3 regions of the Laceyella sacchari genome follow, and region 1 is predicted to be linked to each of the others. Evidence: riboswitches for the same ligand, from Rfam matches in the RefSeq annotation. Region 1 holds a riboswitch; each other region holds the start of a gene.
The links. Region 1 has a riboswitch for S-adenosylmethionine ahead of mtnK (S-methyl-5-thioribose kinase). Riboswitches for the same ligand answer to the same signal wherever they lie in the genome.
Positions count from the first base shown of each region.

Region 1 (6,766 bases):
TCATTATCACATACCCATGCGCTTATGTCAATCCGTTTTTCGCAGGGCAGCACGCCGCCATCCGGTCAGCAGCCTCAATCAAACGCTTCTCGCTGTCCAGCATGCCCACCCGCACATAACCATCCCCCGCCTGTCCGAAGCCCAATCCGGGAGCGACGGCAACATGGGCGCGTTCCAACAGCAAGTTAGCAAACGAGAGCGAGTTATGCCCCTCCGGCACCGGAAGCCAACAGAAGAAGGAGCCGGCTGGTTTTTCCACCTGCCATCCGTGCTCGTGCAACCGGTCGATAAAAGCATCGCGGCGTCTTTCGTATGTGCTTACCAATTCGCGCACACAATCCTGCGAACCCGTCAGTGCAGTCGCCGCTGCCTGCTGAATCGCGCCGAACAAGCTGACATAAAAATGGTCTTGTAGCAACTGAATGCTCTCAATCACTTGCTCATTCCCCACCGCAAATCCAATGCGCCAACCGGCCATGTTGTAGGTTTTGCTCATCGTATAAATCTCAATGCCTACCTCTTTGGCACCCGGTGTCTCTAAAAAACTCATCGGCTTCAATCCGTCAAAACCGATCGCGGCGTACGCGAAATCATGAACGACCAGCACATCGTGCCGCTCGGCCCGGCTCACCACTTCGGCGAAAAATTCAGCATTGGCTACGGCGCCTGTCGGGTTGTTGGGATAATTGAGAAACATCAGCTTGGCCTTGTCCCACACTTTCTCATCAATGGCAGCAAAATCAGGCAAAAACCGATTTTCAGCCAACAACGGCATCAGCGCCATCTCAGCGCCAGCCATGGCAATCCCCGACCAATAATCGGGATAGCCCGGATCGGGCACCAATGCGACATCGCCGGGGTTGAGATAACATTGCGAGATTTCCACCAACCCTGCTTTTCCGCCAAACAGCACTGCCACTTCCGTTTCGGGATTTAGCTTCACCCCGTACTCCCGTAAGTAAAATTGTGCGACCGCCTCCTTGAGGAACGCGTGGCCTCGAAACGGCGGATATTTGTGATGTTGCGGATTATCGGCAGCCTGCTTTAACGCATCCACGATATGCGCGGGAGTCGGCAAATCAGGATTGCCTTGACCCAGATTAATCACGTCATGCCCTTGCGCCTGCAAACGGCCAACTTGACCAACCAAGCGGGCAAAAAATTGCTCCGGCAAGCGATCCAACGCTTCCGCACGCTGAAATTTGCTCAAGATTCTCACATCCACTCTCTGGGAAATGTTCTTGAAATTCTAATCAGTTATGTTATATCGTTGTGGGGAATCTGTCAAAGTCTTTTTTGGGAGGATGCATCTCCTATGAAATGGAAATGTGCTGTGATTCAAATGGATATCGCCTTCGGGCAACCGGAACGAAACATGGCCATGGCTGAACAAAAAATCGCCGCCGCGGCCGCCGACAAACCGGATGTGATCATCTTGCCGGAATTGTGGACCACCGGTTATGATTTAACCCGTTTGGATGAGATCGCCGATCCGATGGCTATGAAGACAAAAGCGTTCATGTCCAAGCTCGCTCGGCAACACGGCGTGCACATCATTGCCGGTTCAGTCGCCGAACGACAAGAAGACGGCACCTGGAACACACTCATCGCCTTTGACCGCCGCGGTGAACAAGTGGGTGAATACCGCAAAGTGCACCTCTTTCGCCTGATGAACGAAGAGAAATACCTACAGCCCGGCGAACAAATGGGTTCCTTCGCGCTGGATGGCATTCCTTGCGCCGGGGTCATCTGTTATGACATTCGCTTTCCCGAATGGATCAGAAAACATGTCGTTGCTGGAGCACAGGTGCTGTTCGTCGTCGCTGAATGGCCGATGCCACGGCTCGCGCATTGGCGCCATCTGCTCATCACCCGGGCAATCGAAAATCAATGCTACGTCATCGCGTGCAATCGTGTGGGGAATGATCCTGACAATGCCTTCGCCGGCCATTCGCTCATCATCGACCCCTGGGGAGAGATCGTGGCCGAAGCAGGCCCTGAGGAAGAAACCTTGGTGGCGGAGATCGATCTTGCGCAGGTTCCACAAATCCGTAGGCGCATCCCCATTTTCAGTGACCGACGCCCAGAATTATATTAAAACACCTTGGCTACGGAATGCCCTTCAGAAAAAAATATAAAGAATCACCAAATGAAACTAATCTCATCCGAAATGAATGAATATGATTGACAATGATCTGCGTGAGGGTGTATCATTCCCTTATCAATCTAAAGACAACGGCATATGGAAGCAGTCTCTTATCCAGAGCAGGTGGAGGGAAATGGCCCGATGAAGCCCAGCAACCGACCGTAATACCATCGTGAGATGGGGCGCCCGTCAACAGGAGGGAGCCGTGGTGAAAACCACGCAAGGCACGGTGCTAATTCCAGCAAAACATCCCGTTTTGCGAGATAAGAGGCTTGGAACGAATGATCCGAGCCTCTGATAGGAAGAGGCTCTTTTTATATGCCCAAAGGAGGACTTCCAATGGGCGGGCACGCCAATGCAGGATACCATCCCTTGACAACGGAAACAGTGGTTCAAGTCGTTGCGCCGTTAAACCATTTTGCTGATGTGAATCAATTGGAGATCAAAGAAATCGGTGATGGGAACTTAAACTACGTCTTTCATGTGGTAGAACCAGCTACAGGCAAGTCTTTGATCGTCAAGCAAGCCTTGCCCTACGCCAAAGTCGTCGGCGAAAGCTGGCCGCTGACCTTAGACCGTGCCCGGATTGAGAGCGAGGCGCTGCGCAGAGCGGCAGAGTACGTGCCGGCGCTTGTCCCCAAAGTGCACCATACCGACGAGCGCTTGGCTTGCACAGTCATGGAGGACCTCTCTGATCATGTGATCCTCCGCAAAGGCTTGATACAAGGGCAGGTCTACCCCAAGCTAGCCGAGCACATCGCTACTTTCCTGGCGCAAACGCTGTTTCACACCAGCGATTTCTTCCTTAGTCCCTTGGACAAAAAGGAACAGGTGCGGGCGTTTATCAATCCGGAATTGTGCAAAATCACCGAAGACTTGGTGTTCACCGATCCTTTCTTCAATCACGAAACCAACGATTTCCCAAAAGCATTGCAATCTTCTGTCGAATTGCTGTGGAACGATCTGGAACTGAAACGGGAAACCGCGAAGTTGAAACATGCTTTCCTAACCCGAGCTGAAGCACTGGTGCATGGGGATTTGCACACCGGCAGCATCTTCGTCACCACTGATTCGACCAAGGTGATCGATCCCGAATTCGCCTATTATGGCCCCATCGCTTTTGACATCGGGCAATTCTTCGCCAATCTCGCGCTCAATTATCTCTCCCACTTCCACCACAGCCCGGACCCGCAACAACGGCGAACGTTCCAAGAGTATCTGCTGGAAGTGATCGAAGAAACTTGGACACGGTTCAAGGAGCAATTCACCCACCTCTGGCAGACCAAAGGGCAAGATGTCTATATGCGGGTGGCCGGTGTAGAAGACGATTTCTTCGAGCGCTTGTTGGAAGATACCATCGGCTTTGCGGGTTGCGAAGTGATCCGCCGCACCATCGGGTTGGCCCATGTGGCTGATCTTGACTCCATCTCCGACGAGGAAACACAATTGCGCCTGAAAGACAAAGCGCTCACCTTGGGAAGCGTATTGATCAAGCAGCGCCGGCAACTGACGCGGATCACGCACTTGTCCGAGTCGATCAGGGGGGTTGCCCATGCTTAGATCGATTGCGTATCACGGTGATCATGTACGGATATTGGATCAGCAACGCCTTCCCCATGATACTGTGTATGTTCATTGCACGACGACCGCGGAGGTATGGGAATGCATCAAGGCGTTGAAGGTGCGGGGGGCACCGGCCATCGGCATGGCCGCCGCTTTCGCTCTCGCTGTATGGGCCAATCGTACCTCAACAACCAATTTGACTGATTTCTTGGCATCGTTGCGGCGGGAGCGCGATTATCTGGCTTCATCCCGCCCCACGGCAGTCAATCTGTTCTGGGCGCTGGATCGGGTCGTCGCCAGAGCGGCAACGGCTACCGACGTGGCCGAAGCCCGGCAACTGATAGAAAATGAAGCGCTCGCCATTCAAAAAGAGGACGAGGATGTGTGCAGACGCATCGGCGAACACGCTTTGTCGCTTATGAACGATGGGGATACCATTCTCACCATCTGCAATGCAGGGGCGATTGCCACTGCCCGTTACGGCACGGCCCTGGCCCCACTTTATCTGGCTAAAGAACGCGATATCCACTTGTCGGCTTATGCCTGTGAAACGCGTCCCTTGTTGCAAGGCAGCCGCCTGACCGCGTGGGAATTGCAACAAGCGGGAGTAGATGTCACCCTGATCAGCGACAGCATGGCCGCCCACACGCTGGCCACCAAACCGATCTCTGCTGTCATCGTCGGTTGCGACCGAGTGGCGGCCAACGGGGATACTGCCAACAAAATCGGCACACTGGGGTTGGCGATTCTGGCCAAAGAATTCGGTGTCCCGTTTTATGTCGCCGCTCCCTTGTCCACGATCGACCTCGAGACGGCGACAGGGGACGCCATCCCGATTGAGGAACGCGCACCGGAAGAGATCACCCATTTTCACGGCCATCCGGTCGCTCCCAGCGGCACCAACGTGTTCAATCCGGCTTTTGATGTAACACCGCACCGCTATATCAGCGCCATCATCACAGAAAAAGGGATCGTGCGCGACAACTATCAGGAAGCTTTGGCCAAGTTAAAACAATCTGAACCTGCTTTAAAATAACCAATCCCCCCGGCACCCTTGGGGGGATTTACGTTTTTGTCGGCGGTATGGTGAATTCATCCCTTTGACCCGATGAACCTACGCGCATTCTCAATGAGCGCCCGGCGCAACGGTTCGCTCTCCTCACCGCGGAGGATGGCCAGTTCGTCCAATACCCGTTCCAGCATGCGAGGATGGGTGCGCATTCCCGCCCAAGGCCCGTCATGCGGCCAAGGCCCATCCGTTTCAAGCAATATGAGGTGGCGTGGGTAGGCAGTCGCGATTTTCCGCGTTTCTTCCTTATACAATAGATCCGGTGTGAAAGAAACGTAGATTCCCCTCTCCGCCAGTTGGCACAATGTGTTTTCGTCGGTCTTCAGCCAGTGAAACTGCACGTTGGGAAGCGAATAGCAGTCAAGGTAAGACAAAATCGTCCGCACATCTTCCCTCACCCCGTGCAAAACAACTGGCTTGTGCAAACGTTCAGCCAAGCGAAGCCATTGGTCCAGCGCCGACAGATATGTATCCTCATTCCAGTCCATCCCTTGGGCAAGTCGTTCTCGCCGCAGATAATAAGGCAGGCCGATTTCCCCAATGGCGTCGATCTCCTGCTGTTTCTCTTCAATCCAAGCCATGAAAGCTTCCTGCTCCGTCATAGGTTGCTCAGGGTGGAAACCGCATGCAGCATACACTTTTTCTGGACATCGCTTTTTCAAAGCCAAGGTTCGGCGCGAGGAAGCATGATCCATGGACACGGCAATCATCCCCACAAGGGAGGGATCGGCGCACATGGTAGCTATTTCATCGTCATCATATTTTTCAAGGTGGATATGGGCGTCAAACAACATTGGTTTGGCTCCTTTGGGTTGTCTCGTCTCTGTCAGTTGTTCCCGGTACCTAGACCACATTGTGAAAACACCCCTTGGCGGGAAACCAAGGGATGTTTTGCCATGCGCTTAAAAATCGAAGTTGTCTGGGTCGGGACCGAAGCGATGGTGTTTGTCCAAGGCATCGATGCGCGCCATGTCCTCCGCACTCAATTCAAAGTCAAACACATCGGCATTCGCTTTAATCCGTTCGGGGTTAACCGATTTCGGAATGGTGACCACGCCATGTTGCAAATCCCAACGCAACACGATTTGAGCGGGGGTTTTGCCGTATTTCTCCGCCAATTCTTGCAGAAGCGGGACACGGAACACCTCCCCTTGCATCAACGGACTCCACGCCTCCAATTGGATGCCTGCCTGTTTGCAGAAAGCCCGCAACTCCGTTTGCACCAAGTACGGATGAAACTCAACTTGGTTTACCATCGGCTTCACTTCGCAATCAGCCATCAAATCTTCCAGATGGTGAACTTGGAAGTTGCTCACTCCAATCGCCCGTACTTTCCCGTCCTTGTACAATTTCTCCAACGCTTTCCATGTCTCTTTGTACTTTCCTTTTACCGGCCAATGAATCAAATACAAGTCAACATAATCCAGTCCCAACTTGGTTCGGCTTGCTTCAAACGCTTGCAGCGTGGACTCATACCCTTGGTCGGCATTCCACACCTTGGTAGTGATAAACAACTCTTCACGGGGAACTCCTGCCGCTTTGATCGCCGCACCGACACCCGCTTCATTTTGGTACACCGCGGCGGTATCGATGCTACGGTAACCCGCTGCGATTGCGGACTTAACCGCATTTTCCACTTCTTCTCCCTCTTTTGCTTTCCATACGCCTAGGCCGAACCAAGGCATTTTCACTCCATTATGTAATACGGTCGCATCAGATAAATGTTTCATCAGCAAAACCCCCGTTTCAGATTCCTCTGCGAAGGGAGAACCCCTCTATTACCATTTAAACATAAGGTACTGGAAAAAAGAAAGTTCCCAAAAACACATTCTATTTATTCATGCTTTTTATTCATCCTTGCATTGACAGTCCCCTTTTTCTCTCCTATAATTACTTTAACGCTTTTTAGCTTATACGCTTTTTAGTGCTAAAGTATTTTGGGAGAGGAAAGATTATGAACATACCCGCTCATTTACAACCTTATGTCG
Region 1 is NZ_CP103866.1:2,519,842-2,526,607, forward strand. It holds gene NYR52_RS12245 (pyridoxal phosphate-dependent aminotransferase) at 23-1,210, opposite strand; gene NYR52_RS12250 (carbon-nitrogen family hydrolase) at 1,316-2,098, shown strand; SAM riboswitch class I at 2,254-2,416, shown strand; gene mtnK (S-methyl-5-thioribose kinase) at 2,486-3,706, shown strand; gene mtnA (S-methyl-5-thioribose-1-phosphate isomerase) at 3,699-4,745, shown strand; gene NYR52_RS12265 (TatD family hydrolase) at 4,802-5,632, opposite strand; gene NYR52_RS12270 (aldo/keto reductase) at 5,681-6,508, opposite strand; gene NYR52_RS12275 (aromatic amino acid hydroxylase) at 6,733-6,766, shown strand, end outside.

Region 2 (6,766 bases), 370 kb from region 1:
CGAATCTGTCGCTAGGACAAGCTCTTGCAGCTTGACAGCACCCTTTTGTTTCAGCAGATCCAAGATCACTTGGTGTCGTTGAATTGTAAGCGTTTTCGTTCACCTCGCTTCCTTCTTATCATAGCGGATGTCGTTTGTTTAATCAATCAATTTCTTTCATTTTCTATCTTTTTCATTCAAAACGAATGGGATAAATCTACATCAAATACAAACTTTTACAGATGATTTGTAACCAAATTAGTAAAATCAAAAGAGGAAATATCATGACGGTAAACAAAATCATATTGACAAACAGATTGCCTTCTGTTGATTATGAATTGAGGTAACAGGGATAGTGAGAAAGCGCCAATCCCAAGCGTTGATTCACACTTGTTGGTGCAACAGCATTCCGTTCACTGTGTGGCCGATAATGGTCAAGACGAAGGGATGGGAACGCGTTGACAAATGAGGTGAGTCCCGCACAAGGGAGATGAACAGCTTCATCTCCAGAATTTCCATTGATTGCAACATGATTGCCGAAAAGCTTGTTTCCGGATGTTTTGTTTACTGTTGGCGGGCGCAGTTGGCTCGATTTGACTTGCGTCGCCGATCACCACGGCAAGCGAACACATTGGTAAGAAAGGGGCTAGCTGATTGTTCTTCGTGAGTCTGGCATTGATTCTGTTGTTGGCGGTTGCCGGGGGAATCTTGTTGGCGCAGGGGCTGATCTTGGAAGGGAGTGCCTGTTTGGTTACGAGTGGCGTCCTTTTTTTGCTGTGGTTCATCTATTACAGGCGGCGCCGGAAGAAGTGTGACGACTTTGATTGCGGATGCGATGTGATTGACTGTGACTGCGTGGATTGCAAGTGCGTGGACTGCAATTGTTCGGACTAAAGCGAGGGGAGAAGCGAATGGAACACTGGCTTGATTGGTTGAAGTTCGTGCCCTGCCACCGCAAGCCAGAACGGTGTTTTCATATGGGGGGACAACCCTTACCCGTCTGTGCGCGCTGCCTGGGCATCATGATGGGCTATTTGTTTATTCCGATTCTGCTGTTGATTCCGCTTGTGCCGCCTTGGCCATTCGGGTTGTTGGCACAGATGCCGATGCTGATCGACGGGGGGACACAATGGCTGGGTTGGCGCCAGAGCAACAATTTCCTCCGCGTGGCGACGGGCCTGCTCAGCGGCTGGGGTCTTTCTGTCATCGTGGTGGATGGTGCACTAAAGTTGGTCCAATTAATTAAATAAAACAAAAATCATAAATTTGGCATAAAGATTCATTTTATGGAGAAGATAGAGGTAATGGGAAAATATTTCTTGTCCCGAAAGAGTTGAGGAAACGGTTTCTTTTTGTGTTTTTTTCAGATTATTTATCGTTTTATGTGATATTGCGGGGGCTTTCGAGGGCAAGGAATAAAAAATTAAGTAGTTGGAAAAAATTACACTCCTTTATATGGAAAAATTTATATGTTTATTCCTTTATAAAATGAAATAGATGGAGTAATATAGAAATAACAAGAATTCGGAAAGGATAGGTCGCGATGAACATTTTGGAAATGAGTGAAGTGGGCAAATACATTCGTAAAGTGAGAAAGGAAAGGGGATTGCGGCTGGAAGATCTCTCTGACCAGCATATCTCCACGGCCACGATCAGTAATATCGAGCGTGGCGTACCTCATGTGAACAAAGACAAAGTGTTGTATCTCATGAACAAGCTGGGTTTGGATCTGAGTGAAGTGCCCGACATGATCGAAAAGGACACTGGGAGCATCGAAAGCTTGCAAGTGAGATTCACCGCGATTGAAACCATGATCCAACTTGGCAACTACCAGCGTGCTTTAGCTCTGTTGTCCGATTTATCCGATGAGGTTACCTCTCAACACCAAGCAACGATTCACTACCTCAAAGGGCGCATTCACTTTATCAAGCGAGATTGGCGCAAAGCAGAAAGGGAACTGAGCGAAGCCATCCGTCTCGCTTATCAGGACCCCTACTCTCCCAAAGTCAACTTGGAGGCGGCCAGTTACTTGTGTCTGTCGGAATGCCGTATGCAACACAAGGACTGGGAGCAAGCGCTGAAATATGTTGAGCGAGGGCTGGACGCTTTAACTGATGAAGAAGAAATTTTCGAACAAATGCATGTAAAGCTTTTGCTCGCTCGTATTGAAAATCTGCAAAAGCTGGATCGGGCCGATGAGGCATTGCGCGGTGTTGACGAGGTATGGGCTCTGTTGCCGCAGATTCGCTCACGCCAGTTGATCCTCCAGACGTATGCGCTTCGGGCAGAACTCCTGCGTAAGATGAAGCTTTACCAAGATGCGATCCGCTATGCTCGCGAAGGAAGCCAAATCGCCGTGGGCAGCAAGGAGTATGGGGGAATGTTCCGGTTGTGGTCGGTGCTGGCACACTCCTATCAAGACGCGGGCCAATTGGCTGATGCAGAGGTTGCATTTGAGTTTGTACTGGAGCTGGGAGAGCATGTGAACGATAAAGAAGATTTGGTGCAGGCGAGCTGTTCGTTGGGACAGGTTTATCTCATGCAAGGGAAAATGGAACAAGCGCGAGATATACTGAAGCAGGCTTTGGATATGGCCGAACGCATTCACCATGGTTTGTTGACCAGCACGGCACTGATCTTGTTGGGGCAAGCGATGAAAAATATGAACCATTATCTGGATGCTATTGAATATTTCCAAAGCGCTGGCAAGATTGCGGACAAAAATAAGTTAAAAGACCGCGTCTACCTGTGTTATTATGAACTGGCAGATTGTTATGAAAAAATTGGTGAAGAAGCGAAATTTCAGGAAGCGACCCAACTGATGTATCAAACGCAGAAAGAGCTCAACAAAAACAAACTGTATTTGTGAATTTGATTGACACGGTTTTGCGAAATAGCTATATTATTGAGATATAAAAATAATCTCTTATCCAGAGTGGCGGAGGGACTGGCCCAATGAAGCCCGGCAACCTGTTGGATATTCCAATGTGGTGCTAATTCCTGTCAGAGAGTGTTCTCTCTGAAAGATGAGAGTGATAAGCGAGCGGCAAACACCTTTCATCTTTCGGAGATGAATGGTGTTTTTTTTATTTTGAGGAGAGGGTGGAGCCAGCATGGCCAAGCAGTGTGTGTCTGAACGACTGAAAGAGAAAATCCTCATCTTGGATGGCGCGATGGGGACGATGTTGCAACAAGCTGGGTTGACGGCGGCGGACTTTGGGGGGGAAGCCTTAGATGGGTGTAACGAGATGCTGAACCTGACCCGACCTGATCTGATCGAGTCGATCCACGATGCTTATTTTGCGGCGGGGGCAGATATTGTAGAAACCAACACCTTTGGAGCGACTCCCATCGTGTTAGCAGAGTATGAAAAGCCTGAATTGACGGAAGAGATCAACTTGGCGGCGGCGAGGTTGGCGGTGAAATCATGCCGCAAGTTCTCAACGCCGGAATGGCCGCGCTATGTTGCCGGAGCGATGGGTCCGACCACCAAAACGCTGTCCGTGACAGGTGGCACCACCTTTGACGAGCTGGCCCAAGGGTATTATTTGCAGGCGAAAGCTTTGATTCAAGGGGGCGTTGACTTTCTCTTGTTGGAAACATCGCAAGACACGTTAAATGTCAAAGCAGGGAGTGTGGGTATTGAGCGGGCATTTGCTGAATTAGGTGTCACTCTGCCGGTGATGGTCTCCGGCACGATTGAACCGATGGGAACCATGCTTGCGGGACAGACGATCGACTCTTTTTATGTGTCGATCGAGCATCTCAAACCGTTTGCTGTCGGCTTGAATTGCGCGACCGGCCCCGAGTTTATGACCGACCATATTCGCACCCTGGCGGGGATGGCTCGGTGCGCCGTCAGTTGCTACCCGAATGCCGGTTTGCCTGATGAAAATGGTGACTATTTGGAAACGCCGCAAGCGCTGGCCCGTAAAATGGCCGAATTTGCAAATAACGGTTGGCTCAATATCGCCGGAGGCTGTTGCGGCACCACGCCTGATCACATCCGGGCGATGAGTGAAGCATTGGCCGGCATTCAGCCACGCCAGTTGCAAGCTACGCATGCTCCCGCTGTATCGGGAATTGAGGCGGTCTTCTTGGAAGACAATCGCCCTATTTTAGTAGGGGAGCGGACCAATGTTATCGGTTCGCGCAAGTTTAAACGCTTGATCGCTGAAGGGAGTTATGAGGAAGCATCAGAGATCGCCCGCAAGCAGGTGAAAGGGGGAGCCCAGGTAATCGACATCTGCCTGGCTGATCCTGACCGTGATGAATTGGCCGATATGGAGAAGTTTTTGGCGTTTGTCACCAAGAAAGTCAAAGCGCCGCTGATGATCGACTCCACTGACCCCCAAGTGATTGCCCGCGCACTGACCTACACGCAAGGCAAAGCAGTGATCAATTCCATCAACTTGGAGGACGGCGAAGAGCGCTTCCAAGAGGTTTTGCCGCTGGTGAAGCGATTTGGAGCCGCGGTGGTGGTAGGAACCATTGATGAACAGGGTATGGCTGTTTCACGGGAGCGCAAGCTGGAAGTGGCATTGCGATCGTATGAGTTGTTGGTGGAGAAATACGGCATCGCGCCAGAGGACATCATTTTCGATCCCTTGGTGTTCCCCGTGGGCACAGGTGATGAACAGTACATTGGGTCGGCTGTGGAAACGGTGGAGGGGATCCGCCTGATCAAAGAGGCGCTTCCCGGCACTGCCACCATCTTGGGTGTGTCCAACGTCTCCTTCGGCTTGCCATTGGCCGGTCGCGAAGTCCTTAATGCTGTTTATCTGTATGAATGCACCAAAGCCGGTTTGGACTTTGCCATCGTGAATACCGAAAAACTGGAGCGCTACGCTTCGATTTCGGAAGAAGAACGCCGATTGGCGGAGCGATTGCTCTTTGATACCAACCAAGCTAATTACGATGCGGTACTGGCTGAATTTACGGCCTTTTATCGAGACAAAAAAGTGGAAGAGAAAAAGCAATCAGACCATCTGACATTGGAGGAGCGCTTGGCGCGCTATGTGGTGGAGGGAAGCAAAGACGGCCTGTTCTCCGATCTGGATGAGGCGCTGACCAAATATAAACCGCTTGATATTATTAATGGGCCGCTCATGGCGGGCATGGATGAAGTGGGGCGCTTGTTCAACGACAACCAACTGATTGTGGCTGAGGTGCTACAGAGTGCCGAGGTGATGAAAGCATCCGTTGCTTATCTGGAGCCGCATATGGACAAAGCGAAGACGCATGCCAGGGGGAAAGTGATCTTGGCGACAGTAAAAGGTGATGTCCATGACATCGGCAAGAATTTGGTGGAAATCATCATGGCCAATAACGGTTACGAGGTGGTAAACCTCGGCATCAAGGTGCCGCCGGAACAACTGATCGAAGCGGCGCGGCGTGAGCGTCCAGATATGATCGGGCTATCCGGCCTGTTGGTGAAGTCCGCCCAACAGATGGTAGTGACTGCGCAGGATTTGCGAAAAGCGGACATCCATGTGCCGATGCTCGTCGGTGGGGCAGCGCTGTCACGCAAATTTACGGATACCCGGATCTCTCCCGAATACAATGGCCCCGTTTTGTATGCCCGGGACGCCATGAATGGGCTTGAATTGGCGAATCGTTTGATGAATCCGGAAGAGAGAGCTGCGTTGGAGGCCGAGTTGCGGGCTAAGCGGGTTGAAGCGAAAGCGGCGAACACCGAAGTGAAAGCGAGTGTGCAGGTGGCTGTACGGCGTGTCAGTGAGATCAACCGCCAAGCCCCGGTGTTCGTCCCGCCCGACTATGAAAAACATGTGTATCGGGATGTGCCGCTCGCGCAATTGCGTCCTTATATCAATGAGCAGATGCTCTTGGGCAAGCATTTGGGCCTGAAGGGAAATGTGGCGGAGCTGTTGGCAGCTGGTGATGAGAAAGCTTGCCAATTGAAAGCACAAGTGGATGAGTTGTTTGCCGCGGCTATTTCCGACCGCTTGATCCGGCCGCACGGCTGCTATCGGTTTTTTCCGGCACAAGCGGATGGCGATACAATTCTGATTTATGACCCCAACGATCACAGTCGGATTATTGAACGGTTTACTTTCCCAAGACAGACAAAAGGCTCTTATCTCTGTTTGGCTGACTTTGTGCGGCCGGTGGAGTCGGGAGAGATGGATGCTGTCGGCTTTTTCGCCGTCACCGCCGGTTTGGGAGTGCGTGAGCAAGCGGAAACGTGGAAAGAGCAGGGCGACTACTTGCGTTCCCACTTGTTGCAAGCATTGGCATTGGAGACGGCGGAAGGGTTTGCGGAACGGATTCATCAGGTGATGCGTAGTGCTTGGGGCTTCCCCGACCCGGTCACCATGACCATGAAAGAACGATTTGCCGCCAAATATCAAGGGATTCGCGTATCGTTTGGTTACCCGGCTTGTCCCGACCTGGAAGACCAAGTCAAGCTGTTCCGATTGCTTGAGCCGGAAGAGATCGGGGTTGCGCTGACGGAAGGGTTTATGATGGAGCCAGAAGCGTCGGTGTCGGCGATGGTGTTTGCGCACCCTGAAGCCCGTTATTTCAGTGTGGTATAAGGAGGAAAATGAATGGGCAGACCAAATTTGATTGAACGGTTGCGGAGCGAGTTGCTCGTGGGCGACGGGGCGATGACCACTTATTTGTATCAGCAGGGCGTTTCCATCGGCGAATGTACCGAAGAGTTGGTGCTAAGCGATCCCAAACTGGTGGCGGGAGTGCACCAAGCTTATTATGAAGCGGGAGCGCGAGTGATAGAGACGCATACGTATGGTGCCAACCGGGAGCG
Region 2 is NZ_CP103866.1:2,892,561-2,899,326, reverse strand. It holds gene NYR52_RS14195 (DeoR/GlpR family DNA-binding transcription regulator) at 1-84, opposite strand, end outside; gene NYR52_RS14190 (hypothetical protein) at 364-498, opposite strand; gene NYR52_RS14185 (hypothetical protein) at 634-873, shown strand; gene NYR52_RS14180 (DUF2085 domain-containing protein) at 891-1,229, shown strand; gene NYR52_RS14175 (tetratricopeptide repeat protein) at 1,523-2,848, shown strand; SAM riboswitch class I at 2,903-3,012, shown strand; gene metH (methionine synthase) at 3,093-6,536, shown strand; gene NYR52_RS14165 (bifunctional homocysteine S-methyltransferase/methylenetetrahydrofolate reductase) at 6,549-6,766, shown strand, end outside.
Region 2: linked by a shared signal. The riboswitch ahead of metH (methionine synthase) and the one ahead of mtnK (S-methyl-5-thioribose kinase) in region 1 are both predicted to bind S-adenosylmethionine.

Region 3 (6,766 bases), 680 kb from region 1:
TCTTTCAGCCCTTGCATGTTTACCTTGACGTAGCCATCTATCGGTATATGGAGAAACTGCTCCACTGTTTTCCTTGTCAAGTCAATGCCACCGTAGGCGTAACTGTGGTTGATTTTGTCCCGTTTGATCCTTCCAGGGATGTCCACCAGCGTGTCGCGGGGGATGTGGGTTAGCATGATGTTTTTTTGATGAGGGTTGATCGTAGCCACAATGATTGAATCGGCTCGTCCTTGATCCCCCCGGCGTTCATCCACCCCCACAAGCAACAGGGCAACAGGATCTTTGGCGATGTCCACCGCATGGGAACGCAACGCCGATTTGGACAAGGAAGTTGGTTCATACACCCGTTCCGCTGCCGACCAGATGTGGTAACCAAAGTACACGACGCCCCCCATGATTGCCAGCAGTAAAGTGCAAAGCAAGCGCAACAACCATCGTATCACAAGGACGCCCCTTCCGTTTCCAACATTTGGATAGGTATCATTATATGATGTTTCATACATTTGTTCAAATATGTTGCGGCTTAACTTGATAAGATAGGCATAAGGGGCATCTTCATGGCGGAGATCAGAGGCATCCGCTTGGCTTGATTTAGCTTTTTGCAAGCGCTTGACGACCAAATCCGCCACCGCCTCTTTTGCTTTGCAAAATGGATTCGCAGTAGGTTCAAAAAGAAAACAAGTCATCGCGTCTATGAGAGAGGGGTTCATCCAATGAAAGTGTTAGTGACCGGCGGGGCCGGGTTTATTGGCTCCCATATTGTCGATCAGTTGATTGCGCGCGGAGATCAGGTAGTGATTGTGGACAATCTTTCTTCCGGAAAAGAGAGTCAAGTCAACCCGGATGCCGTCTTTTACAACGTAGATATTACCAGTCCTGATTTGCATGCAGTAATGGAGCAGGAGCGGCCTGAGGTGGTTATTCACCAAGCGGCGCAAATCCATGTGAATACCTCTGTGGACAATCCGTCTCTGGATGCCAACATCAATATCTTGGGCTCTATCAATTTGTTGGAGGGTTGCCGTAAGGCTGGTGTAAAGAAAGTGGTCTACGCTTCTTCGGCCGCAGTGTACGGCACGCCTGCTTACCTTCCTGTGGATGAGCGCCATCCGATCGGCCCCTTGTCCGGATATGGCGTTTCCAAATATACGGTGGAGCATTACCTGTCGGTGTACCATCATCTGTACGGCTTGAATTACACCGTTTTGCGCTATGCCAATGTTTACGGTTTGCGCCAAGATCCGCGTGGTGAGGGGGGCGTGATCTCCATCTTCATCGACAAGGTGCTGGGCCGTGAACCGCTTACCATCTTTGGTGATGGTGAACAGACCCGTGACTACATTTATGTCGAGGATATCGCTCGAGCCAACCTCAGTGCGATTGAGCGCGGGGACGGCGAAGTGTTAAATGTGGGAACTGGGGTTAGCACGTCTTTAAATGAAGTGGTTCGCCTCTTTGATGAAATCGCAGGTGTGAAGCATGAGGTGAACTACGGTCCGGATCGGGCGGGAGACATCAAGCACAGCTATTTTAACAATGAAAAAGTGCGTCGGGTGCTCGATTGGGAGCCGCGAGTGAGCCTCAGGGAAGGATTGGCCAAAACTTACGCATATTACCAAGAGGAATATCGTAAAATGGGCAAGGAACAGTAAACACTAATAACGAACCCGCACACCCCATGCTTGAAAGAACGGGCCATGAAGATTTCATTTTTCACAATTCGGCTATTGTCAACGTGGAAAGATTACAGTATACTTGGTAACAGTAATCGGTTTGAAACATTGCTGTAATGTTACTGTCATTTTTGTAAAGTTAGTCGATAGCCGAAAATAATTGTGATTTGATACTATACACAGCAGGAGTGGTTTGCGGATGAGTTCAAAAGTAGCCTACGAGAGCAATTCGCGCGCATTCTCCGGAGAAATGAAAACACCCGCCTCTTTCTATTTGGCATTTAAGCGCGGGTTTGAAATCGTATTTTCCATTGGGTTATTGCTCTTCACTCTACCGGTGCTGATTTTGACGGCAATCGCGATCAAATTGGAATCACCAGGTCCCATCTTCTACAAACAGGAGCGGGTCGGTTTAAACGGCAAAACGTTTAACATCTTCAAATTGCGCTCGATGCGTACGGATGCAGAGAAAAACGGTCCGCAGTGGGCTGCCAAGAATGATCCGCGCGTCACTCGTGTAGGCCAGTTCATCCGCAAAACCCGGATTGACGAACTGCCGCAGTTGATCAACATCCTGCGCGGGGATATGAGTTTGATCGGCCCGCGTCCGGAGCGACCGATGTTCACGGAGCAATTTGACAAAGAGATTCCGGGATTTAAGAAACGGTTGATGGTGAAACCGGGATTGACAGGTTGGGCTCAGGTGAACGGTGGATATGAGGCGACCCCTGCTGAAAAGTTGGAACTGGACTTGGAGTACATCAGAAATCAATCGTTCAAGATGGATTTTCACATTTTGCTCAAAACCGTTTGGATCGTGATCTCCGGAAATGGGGCGCGCTAATGAGAAAACGGGTGGCTTTTGCTTTGATTTAGCAAAAGCCACCCGTTTTTATATACCCATCAGCCTGGTTTTCCAGGGTGTAATCAGTTTGTTAATGGTGCGCCAACGATGTTGCCTCATTTAGAAAATCAACTTTAGGCCGAAGTACAAGAGAAGCCACAATGGGATACTTAAACATGTCGCGTTCAACACACCAAACCAAAACGATTTTCCGACAACCGTGTATTCCATGTTGGGCACCTCCAGCAGTTCAATTTGAGGATCTGTCTTTATTATACGCCAGCGGCCCCTGATTTAGTGGGGAGTAGCCGTATTGTTATCTAAATGTAATCTCGTGGTAAAAATGTGATAAATGTGTGAACCAAAAACGTTTCCTGTAACATTGGAAGGGGATATCGCTCCCGTGTGGATGGTTAAGATTTTCCAGTCATAAATAACGATTGACATAATGTCTTTTATTGTGATAATTTATAACTCAATAGTTGATATGTTAATAATTGAATACAGCAACATTCTCTTATCAAGAGAGGGGTAGGGACCAGGCCCGTTGAACCCTCGGCAACCATCTGACAACCATCAGAAAGGTGCCAATTCCTGCAGATTCGTTCTGACAGATGAGAGAAAGGTGTGTCAATAATAGACGTATCCCTTCTTGCCATCTTCAGAGCAGAGGGATTTTTTTATTGCATAATAAAGGTGGTGAAACCTCAATGATTCAGATTAAAGAAGTCATCAAAACCTATCCGGCGCGCGATGGGGGCTCGGTCGTGACTGCGCTGGACGGGGTGACGTTGACGATCAACCGAGGTGACATCTTCGGCATCGTAGGTTATAGCGGTGCGGGCAAATCGACACTGTTGCGGCTGATCAACGGGCTGGAGATGCCGACAAAGGGTGAAGTCATCGTGGATGGGAAAGAGATTTCCCGTCTGAAAGAGAGAGAATTGCGCCAGGCACGGCAGAAGATCGGCATGATCTTTCAGCACTTTCATTTGCTTTGGTCGCGAACGGTTCGCGAAAATGTGGCTTTTCCGCTAGAAGTGGCAGGGTTGCCGAAAGAACAGATTCGCAAGCGAGTCGATCAGCTTTTGGAGCGGGTAGGACTAGCTGAACGTGCTGACGCATACCCTTCCCAGTTGAGCGGAGGACAAAAACAGCGGGTCGGTATTGCACGGGCTTTGGCCAATGAGCCGGATATCCTTTTGTGCGATGAAGCGACATCAGCACTAGATCCAGAAACCACGGCATCCATTTTGCAACTGCTCAAGGAGATTCATCGGGAGATGGGGATCACCTTGGTATTAATCACGCATGAAATGAGTGTGGTACGGCAGATTTGCAACAAGATGGCAGTGATGGAAAACGGCCGGGTCGTGGAAACGGGCATGGTCTCCTCCATCTTTAGCCAACCACAACAGGCGTTGACCAAACAGTTTGTCAAAGAGCTGCAGCCAAGTATCCAAGACGATGACACATCAGGGGAAGTGGTTGAATTGCCGCTTGCTGATGCAGATAAGTTGGTGACATTGGCTAAAAAGCATGGAATTCGGTTCAGTGTTGTCAGCGGAGCCATTGCGGGAGAACAGGATGACCGCTTGCGCGTCAGAGTTGATGGGACAGAGGAGCAAGTGCTGGCCGTGCGCCAAGTGTTGAATGGAGGTGAACGGGCATGTTGACCGGCATTGATTGGAATCAAGTGTCCGTCGCGCTGGGGGAAACCTTGTATATGGTGAGCATATCCACTTTGTTCACCGCGCTTCTGGGAATTCCTCTGGGTGTGATGCTTACCGTCTCGGATCGCGGTTATTTTTGGGAGAATGTATGGGTGCAACGAACATTGGGCACGATTGTGAATATCTTCCGCGCTGTACCGTTTATTGTCCTTGTCCTTTTCTTATTTCCTGTCGCGGAGTTTTTGGTGGGAACCACGCTCGGACCCACAGCAGCAACTGTGCCTTTGATCGCTGGTGCGGCACCTTTTTACGCCAGAATGGTGGAGACCGCTTTAAGGGAAATTGACCGTGGGGTGATTGAAGCGGCGCAAGCGATGGGGACTTCCCGTTTGCACATTATCTGGAAAGTGCTGTTGCCAGAAGCGATGCCGGCCATTGTCTCCGGATTAACCGTCACTTGCGTATCCTTGATTAGCTTTTCGGCGATGGCAGGGATTGTTGGCGGAGGTGGTTTGGGAGATGCTGCGTTTAGGTACGGTTTCCAATCGTTCAATGATGGCATGTTGTATATTTGCGGCTTGCTGTTGGTTGTGATGGTACAGCTCATTCAAATGGTAGGGGATTGGTTGGTTCGTCGGTTGGACAAACGGTGAATAGAGGGTAAGAGCCGGAATTGAAGCGGGAATTCCCCGTGTCAGGGCAAATAGACGTGACATAATCCGTCTAATCCGATCGATTTTATTAAATAAGTTGATGCATGGGAGGATGGCAATGATGAAAATAAAAAGATGGATTGCGGCAGGTTTGGTCGCATTGGTGGCCGCGTTTGGCGTGGGTTGCGGAAAGAAAGATGAATCAGCAGTGTTGACGGTGGGGGCGTCGCCCATTCCACATGAGGAAATTCTGAAGTTTGTTCAGCCGGAATTGGAAAAGCAGGGAGTGGAGTTGAAGATCCAAGCGTTCCAAGATTATGTGTTGCCGAATAAAAGTGTGGAAGAAGGGCAGATCGACGCCAATTTCTTTCAACACATTCCTTGGATGGAAGCCACCAACAAAGAAAAAGGGTATCACTTGGTGAAAGTGGCTGGGGTTCACATTGAGCCGATGGGGGCGTATTCCAACAAAATCAAAAACATCAGTGAACTGAAAAACGGAGCCACAGTCGCTCTGCCTAACGCAACCAGTGAAATCACACGTGTTTTGCTGCTGTTGGATCAAAACAATTTGATTAAGCTGGACAACCGTCAAGGTGACAAAACGCTGAAAAACATCAAAGAAAATCCAAAAAACCTGCAATTTAAGCTGCTGGAAGCTGCGACGTTGCCACGTATGCTGGATCAAGTCGATTTCGCAGTGATCAACACCAATTATGCCTTGCAAGCAAAACTGAATCCGTTGAAAGATGCTCTGTTTATTGAAGGAAAAGATTCTCCGTACGTCAACGTATTGGCCGTGAAAAAAGGCAATGAAAATGATCCACGCGTTCAAAAATTGGTGAAGGTACTCACTTCCCAAAAGGTAAAAGACTTTATCCTCAAAAAGTATAACGGGTCTGTCGTGCCGGCGTTTTAAAGTTGCAAGAGCCACACCCCATTTACAGGGTGTGGCTCTTCATTGTTTAATCAGTAGCGGAAGCCGCGATGATGTTCCCATCTAGATACCTTTAAAGGGGCACATCTTTATATTCGGCTTCACCGAGCGATAGCACCGCCTGGCCGTGGGTCCAGTTGGTTACTTGCTCAATCAGTTTTTGTTCTTCGCCCAGTGGTGTCCAAACGGCCCAACTCACTTTGTCGGCAAAGGACGGCGTCTCCAATAGATAACCGGTTCGATGCAATTCATGTTCCATTTTGCCCATGAAAGAATAATCAAATGTGATTATCACTTGTTGATGCATCATCCGTTTGACGAGCCCAGCCGCTTCAATCGCCGCCGCGGCTCCTTGGCTGTAAGCGCGCACCAATCCGCCTGCGCCCAGCTTGATTCCACCAAAATAGCGGGTGACGACGACGGCAGTGTACAGACACTGCTTGGCGTGGATCACTTCAAGGATAGGCCTTCCCGCCGTTCCGGCAGGCTCTCCGTCATCGGAGGATTTCTGCGTGGTTTCGGTGATGTGATAAGCGTAGCAATTATGGGTCGCATCCCAATGCTTTTTGGAAATTTCCTGTACGAATTGGACGGCTTCCGCTTCGGTTGCCACATGTTTAGCACGGCAAATGAAGCGAGATTTCTGGATGATAATTTCTGTTTCCCCATAAGGGGCTATGGTTAGATAGCTGTCTGGTTTCATCGTTCGTTTCACACCCTTCCACCTTATTATAGGGGAATTGGGCATAGAGGCCAAAGAGAAAGCGATGGTTCCGGGATGGCCGGCCATCGCTTTCTTTTTATCAACGATTAGCAGGGGATTCGATCTCTTCCCCTTCGGTCTTATTAATCATGTCATCATCAGGCTTGTACTCCAATTGTTGATGCAGAATTTGGCTAAGCCGTTGAATTTCCGTTTTGGGAATGATGACGACCGAACCGGAGCGGGCATACTTTTTAGGATAGGCTTCAAAGGTGACGGTTTC
Region 3 is NZ_CP103866.1:3,203,820-3,210,585, reverse strand. It holds gene NYR52_RS15720 (LCP family glycopolymer transferase) at 1-443, opposite strand, end outside; gene NYR52_RS15715 (NAD-dependent epimerase/dehydratase family protein) at 714-1,652, shown strand; gene NYR52_RS15710 (sugar transferase) at 1,873-2,517, shown strand; SAM riboswitch class I at 3,032-3,138, shown strand; gene NYR52_RS15705 (methionine ABC transporter ATP-binding protein) at 3,228-4,193, shown strand; gene NYR52_RS15700 (methionine ABC transporter permease) at 4,187-4,843, shown strand; gene NYR52_RS15695 (MetQ/NlpA family ABC transporter substrate-binding protein) at 4,971-5,762, shown strand; gene NYR52_RS15690 (YigZ family protein) at 5,854-6,483, opposite strand; gene NYR52_RS15685 (LCP family protein) at 6,584-6,766, opposite strand, start outside.
Region 3: linked by a shared signal. The riboswitch ahead of NYR52_RS15705 (methionine ABC transporter ATP-binding protein) and the one ahead of mtnK (S-methyl-5-thioribose kinase) in region 1 are both predicted to bind S-adenosylmethionine.